DNA from 3 places in the Sporosarcina sp. FSL K6-5500 genome. Region 3 is predicted to be linked to each of the others. Evidence: riboswitches for the same ligand, from Rfam matches in the RefSeq annotation. Region 3 holds a riboswitch; each other region holds the start of a gene.

Region 1 (2,276 bases), 370 kb from region 3:
CGAGCTACTTCAATTTCATGTATTTTCTCTAGTATCCTTTTCCCTTTGCTCTCAATGGCACTGACAATCATTTCTTTACTTGTGTCATTTGGAGCTTTAACAGTTATGAAACCAAACGAATCTATCTGAATCGCTAGCTTCTTCCTATTTCCATACTGAACATTAAATTCTATAATTTCATTTTCAATTTCAACTTTCATAACTAACATCACCTTTATACATTTATTCCTAACTCTTGTTTATTAACTAATCCGCTGTTTTCTTTCTATTCTTAGCCACAATCCATCGATTCGCTTCCTGATACATTCATCTTAGTGTGTATTAACCATTCTGGCAACAAACGCTACGTGTACAACTACTTTTTGGGACGAAAGAACAGCGGTTCTTCTTATCTGGATATAATCCGCCAAAGATACAATTTTGGCGGCTGAAACTTTCTTTATGATTTTCTCTTTTTTAATAGTAAAGAAGTGTCACTTTCTATTAGGCATCACATGATTAGATGCATAGTCTTTCTTAAAAGTAAGCAAGAAGCACATTATACAACGTTCAAGAGTGCCCGAAATTGTATCTTCGGGCACTTACACTCTCTATAGAAAGTCATCTATTCATTTCTTCCAAAACAGCTGCATTTTCCACTTGAACAATGCAGGAACGCGACAGGCTACTATCCACAACAGGATTACTAAAAAATGTATGGCTAGTACCCCTCAGTAAATCTGTCATGAATAGTTAGCCGGAAATAGTCCAGTGAAAATGAAGGTCATCAAGCCCTTCTCACTAGTATTTTATTCAAATAAATGGGTCATCAACAGACGAAATAACATTTAAAAGAATATCAAGTCCCCATTAAATTCAGAACCTTTCTAGAACTCGGCACCTTTCCCTTGCAATTGCGTTAGAATAGAGGTAAGGTTTGTCTAATTAGAAATTCACTTATTTCAAAAATTTTGAAGTAAGGATAGAGGCGCAAAGACCATCAGTACACACGTGGAGGATGATGAGATCCTGTGACATTTGTGGAAAGGGGAATTTGCCGAAGTGGAGAGAATCTCATTTTCTTGAAGCTGGTTCTGTGTTGAATAAACACAGAATTGTCATATAGGAAACTATATGGAGGGCTATCTTATGCAAAGAAATAATTTATTATTTCTACTGCAACAACGAGCCCTTGTTGTTGCTTTTTTGCGTTCATTCACTAACTGCCCTTCTTCCTCTATTTTTTTAAAATAAATTATAGGATGTGGAGAAATAATGAATTTCGGACAAGTATTAACTGCTATGGTGACTCCTTTTGATGAAAATGGTGAAATTGATTTTCAAGCTACAAAAAACTTAATTAATTATTTAATTGCTAATGGAACAGATGGCTTAGTGGTATCTGGTACAACAGGAGAGTCTCCGACGTTAACAGAAGAAGAAAAGGTCAAATTATTTAAGTTTGCAGTGGACGTTGTGAATGGCAGAATTCCGGTGATTGCTGGTACAGGCTCGAACAACACAAAAGGATCAATTGAACTAACAATACTTGCAGAAGATGTAGGTGTCGATGGTATTATGCTCGTTGCGCCATACTATAACAACCCATCTCAAGAAGGATTATATCAACACTTTAAGACAATTTCGGAGGTCACATCTTTACCGATTATACTTTATAATGTTCCCGGACGCAGTGTTGTCAACATATCTGCTGAAACAGTCATTCGCCTTTCAAAAATACCTAATATCGTTTCTATTAAAGAGGCAAGCGGTGATTTAGATGCGATGGTCGAAATTATTACTCATACACCTGAAGATTTTTCATTGTATAGCGGTGATGATGGTTTAACAATTCCAGTGTTATCAATTGGTGGAACAGGTGTTATTTCTGTAGCATCCCATGTTATAGGAAATGAAATGCAAACGATGATTGAACATTTCAAAAGCGGCAATATTCAAGAGGCAGCTAAGGTTCATCGTAGACTACTACCAATAATGAAAGCACTTTTTGCTGCTCCAAATCCATCACCTGTAAAAGCAGCTTTGAATTTAAAAGGAATCCCTGTCGGTGGTGTCCGCTTACCTATGATTCCTTTAAGCGATGAACAACTAAGTTCACTACAACGAGCACTAGATATCCATGAAAAAGTAACTTCTTAATAAACCATTGTGACAGGTACCAGGTTCTAAAACAATTCACAAATCAATAAGAACCTGGCACCCATCACTCTATCTCATCGTCTATAAGCTTAGTGGGTGCGAAATTTAGACCCTCAGCGAGCCACGGAACCCCCTGG
Region 2 (2,276 bases), 670 kb from region 3:
ACCGAACCGTAAAGACTACCGAAAGTATAAGACGAAAACTGCGGCAGCACACGATGACTATGCGGCGATGCGTGAAGTTGTAAGGCGGCGTTATATCCGTGTGCTAAAGGATGATTTGCCATTACCTGACCTTATCGTTATAGATGGTGGTAAAGGTCATATGGAAGCGGCCAGGGAAATCATTGAAGATGAGTTGAACTTGTCGATTCCAATTGCTGGACTTGCGAAGGACGATAAACACCAGACGGCGCAACTTCTCTATGGCAATCCGATTGAAATGATCCCGCTAAAGAGAACGAGTGAAGCGTTTTACTTGTTACAGCGAATTCAAGACGAGGTGCACAGGTTTGCAATTACTTTCCACAGGCAACGGCGCGAAACTAATTCATTGACATCAGCGCTCGATGGATTACCAGGCGTCGGACCGAAACGGAAAACATTATTACTTAAACACTTTGAATCTATGAAAAAGATTCGTGAAGCATCCGTTGAAGAGCTGCAACAAGCGGGCTTGCCGAAGGTGGTTGCGGAATCAGTGGAAACGTATTTCCGTGAAGAGGCATTGCGAGAAAAGAAGTAATGTGATAGAGTGAACGCACTGAGTTTTTTCACTAAAAAATTGCATATGTAGTGAAGATAGAGGTGCGGATACCAATAGTAAATCTCCGGAAGGCGGCAGCCTGATGAACGGGATTGAAAGGAGTATTCGCCGAAGCGGACCAATCGGCTGTCACGATTGTCCTGCTGGATTTCCATTGAATAAATGGAAGTCTGTCAGGTATAAAAATACCTGGAGAGCTATCTGAACGGGGCGGCTCTTCGGCGAGCGCTCCAATCGGACCGGCTCTCATACTTATGAGGGCCGTTTTTGCGTTCAGGGGGAAATTGGAGGGAATAATTATGGAACGAATTGTAATGAAATTTGGTGGCACATCAGTTGCGAACCCCGAGAGGATTGCACGCGCTGCAAAGCTTGTACAAGATGAAGTAAGTCGGGGGAATCAAGTTGCGGTTATCGTCTCTGCAATGGGGAAAACAACGGATGATCTTCTAAAGCTCGCCGTGGAAGTTAATCCGAAAGCGGGCCGCCGCGAACTTGATATGCTACTTGCGACAGGTGAGCAAGTAACAGCATCCCTTTTAGCGATGGCAATTGCGGCACAAGGTTTGGAGGCTCGCTCATATACAGGGTGGCAAGCGGGTGTAACGACAGAGTCAGTTCACGGCAATGCGCGAATCGAGCAAGTCCATGCAGATAAGGTTGTATCGACGCTTGAATCGGGTGCTGTTGCAGTGATAACCGGCTTTCAAGGTGCTGACAGCTCGGGTGAGTTGACAACACTTGGTCGCGGGGGATCTGATACAAGTGCTGTGGCGATTGCGATTGCAATAGATGCAGCTATCTGTGATATTTACACAGACGTTGAAGGGGTATTTACGACAGATCCAAGATTAATTGGACAAGCGAAGAAACTTGAGGAAATATCATATGATGAAATGCTTGAAATCGCGAATTTAGGCGCAGGAGTACTTCACCCAAGAGCGGTGGAGTTTGCCAAGAACCATCAAATGCCGCTTCGGGTCAGACCTGCACATATGGAAGGTGAAGGAACGATTATCAAGGAGGAAATTGATTTGGAAAACAATTTAATTGTTCGGGGCATCGCCTTTGAAAGAGATATTATTCGGATTACAGTTATGTATGACGTTCCATACAATGGCTCGCTTGCGAATATATTCACTGCACTTGCGGATCACCATGTTAACGTCGATATTATCGTCCAGACAATTATGGAAGGCGTACAGCCGTCTGTGTCATTTTCCATTAAGAAAGAGGATTTTGCAGAAGCTATTAATGTTTTGGAGACAGAAAAAGAAGCCCTTGGTTACAACAGAGCCGACTTTGAAGTGGGTCTTGCGAAAGTTTCAATCGTTGGAAGTGGAATGGTATCCAACCCAGGAGTCGCTGCACAAATGTTTGAGATACTCCGTAGTGCATCAGTTCCTGTGAAAATGGTTAGTACGTCTGAAATCAAGGTATCCGTAGTTATTCCAGAATCGGATATGGAAATAGCGGTAGCGGCGCTTCATAAACAATTCGGGTTAGACAACGACTGAAATAATTTGTTATGTCTATTGTTAACCATTTTATTGCAAGTGCCTGAAGACAAAGGGCGCTCTATCACTTTTAATAAAGCCTACCTTGTAAATTTTAGTTAAGACTATACAAGTTACAGTGCAATTCCATATAGAAAGTGACACTTCCTTAAAATCAA
Region 3 (2,276 bases):
TATTAATGCAAGGCTTGCCCCAATTTATATTCAATATGCAGAGGTACAGACAGAAAAAATCGCGGCCCATGTTATCAATAAAGCCATCAATTCCAGGACTGCCAATGTACTTGATGTCAATGATATCATTGTAAACGTCCCGAACGATTCTAAAGGGATGGTGAAATTCAACACTGAAATCATCAACAGAGTATTAGCGGAGACACATGGTCTTGTCGAGTCCCATCTTCAACAGGCTGAAGCGGGCAATCTAGCTTTATTACCAACAGATGAGATAGAATTTGATTCGCAAGCAATGAAACGTGAAGAGGGAATTGTCTTTTTTGTCCCTCTTGCTCAAGCGGCAAATATTCCACTACTAGGGAACTTAGGGCCTAAAATACCGATTCGTTTTCATGTCATAGGTCAAGTACAAGCGACTATAGATACAAAAATTAGTGAATTTGGTATTAACAATGCCGTTGTTGAAGTGAATATATTATTAACAGTAAATGTCCAAATCATTGTCCCACTTGCAACAAAGCAAAGTGTAGTGACACAGAAGATTCCGGTAGCTATGGGACTAATTCAATCAACAGTACCTCAAATCTATACGACTGGTGGTGGGGATCCGCCATCGGTCGAAGTTCCAGCCCCTCCCGCGATAGAGGAATGAAAAGGGACTTGAAAATGGTGTGGATAACTGATAGGCTAGTAGAGGATTGAAATATCGATTGGGTAGAGGCTGCATTGCTTATTAGTCACACACGCGAGATTGACACCGATGACCGTGTGTAAAAGGAAGCTTTGCCGAAGTTTGGTAAGATCGTCGGGATCTATCAGGCTGGGGTTATTCCGAATAGGGATAACACTGTCATACATTTTTGAACATGTATGATGAGCTACAAGTCGTGAGTTAGATAAGCAGTATTAGTTATCCAACAAACGAAACGTAGATAAAGCCGGCTCCTGATGCACTCTGCTGAGTGTAATTAGTAGCCGTTTTTTTATTCCCCCTATACAGGGCCTCAACCCGACTAAATGGAGGAATAGTAGATGATAGGAACATGGGTATCAATTTTACCACCACTAATCGCAATTATTATGGTGTTTGCAACTAAACGGGTGCTGTTGTCGCTCGGAGCAGGAATAGTCTCAGGTGCTCTGCTGGCGGCGTCGTTCGGACCTGTTGAATCATTAAAAAATTTATGGGAGTCAGTTAAGGCTACATTTTGGGATGGTGGACTGAATACAGGGAACATTTACATTATCCTTTTCATCCTTCTATTAGGGGTTATCACTGCATTTGTTAGTTTATCCGGTGGAAGCAGGGCATTTGCAGAATGGGCAGTGCGGCACATCAAAACAAAACGTGGTGCAAAACTGCTCACAGTATTTCTCGGTATAGCTATTTTTGTGGATGACTATTTCAATGCATTGGCAGTTGGCCAAATTGCTCGTCCGATTACAGATCAGCATCGAGTTTCAAGAGCAAAACTAGCTTATTTTATCGATTCAACCTCAGCACCGATTTGTGTCATTTCACCAATTTCAAGTTGGGGTGCCTTTTTAATAGGCCAACTTGCACTTATATTTGGTGGTGCTGCAGCGATTAGCTATTCACCACTATCTGCCTTCATTATGATGGCGCCTATGAATTTTTACGTTATTGCAACACTTGCAATGGTGTTTTTCCTTGCGTGGACCAATTTCGATCTATTCGAAATGAAGAGACATGAACAACTTGCTACAGAAACAGGTCAATTATTTGATCCTGCTAAAACAATTCCAGGTCAGTTAAAAGAAGACTTCCCAGTACACGCACATGGCCGCGTTCGGGATTTAGTCGCACCAATCGTCACACTTGTTGCAGTGACATTTGCGGTTATGATTTGGACAGGTTATTTAGCCGGCGGATCAATGAACCTTTTGTCAATTTTTGAAAATACGGATGTCTCTCTTGCATTACTGTCGGGTGGAATTATCGCCACGCTAATAGCGGTAGTATTATATATGCAACAGATGAAAAATAATGAAACGGCAAGCTATTCTCTTATTGGCAGTGCCTTTATAAATGGATTGAAAGCAATGATGCCACCTGTGCTGATTCTTATTTTTGCGTGGTCATTATCATTCCTGATAGGAAAATTGGAAACAGGCTTATATTTATCAGAGCTTGTGTTGAAATCGAATATATCGGTTTCATTCCTGCCGGTCATCATGTTTATCCTTGCTTGTATTATGGCCTTTTCGACAGGTAGCTCATGGGGGTCATTTGGTATTCTTATGCCGATTGC

The links. Region 3 has a riboswitch for lysine ahead of MKX62_RS12825 (Na+/H+ antiporter NhaC family protein). Riboswitches for the same ligand answer to the same signal wherever they lie in the genome.
Region 1: linked by a shared signal. The riboswitch ahead of dapA (4-hydroxy-tetrahydrodipicolinate synthase) and the one ahead of MKX62_RS12825 (Na+/H+ antiporter NhaC family protein) in region 3 are both predicted to bind lysine.
Region 2: linked by a shared signal. The riboswitch ahead of MKX62_RS16085 (aspartate kinase) and the one ahead of MKX62_RS12825 (Na+/H+ antiporter NhaC family protein) in region 3 are both predicted to bind lysine.

Annotation. Positions count from the first base shown of each region.
Region 1 covers NZ_JBBOTP010000001.1:2,318,128-2,320,403, reverse strand. Annotated here, with positions in the region: gene MKX62_RS10895 (M48 family metallopeptidase) at 1-200, opposite strand, end outside; lysine riboswitch at 955-1,132, shown strand; gene dapA (4-hydroxy-tetrahydrodipicolinate synthase) at 1,255-2,139, shown strand; gene MKX62_RS10885 (DUF4256 domain-containing protein) at 2,245-2,276, opposite strand, start outside.
Region 2 covers NZ_JBBOTP010000001.1:3,358,465-3,360,740, forward strand. Annotated here, with positions in the region: gene uvrC (excinuclease ABC subunit UvrC) at 1-580, shown strand, start outside; lysine riboswitch at 630-809, shown strand; gene MKX62_RS16085 (aspartate kinase) at 901-2,118, shown strand.
Region 3 covers NZ_JBBOTP010000001.1:2,683,579-2,685,854, forward strand. Annotated here, with positions in the region: gene yunB (sporulation protein YunB) at 1-655, shown strand, start outside; lysine riboswitch at 711-892, shown strand; gene MKX62_RS12825 (Na+/H+ antiporter NhaC family protein) at 1,036-2,276, shown strand, end outside.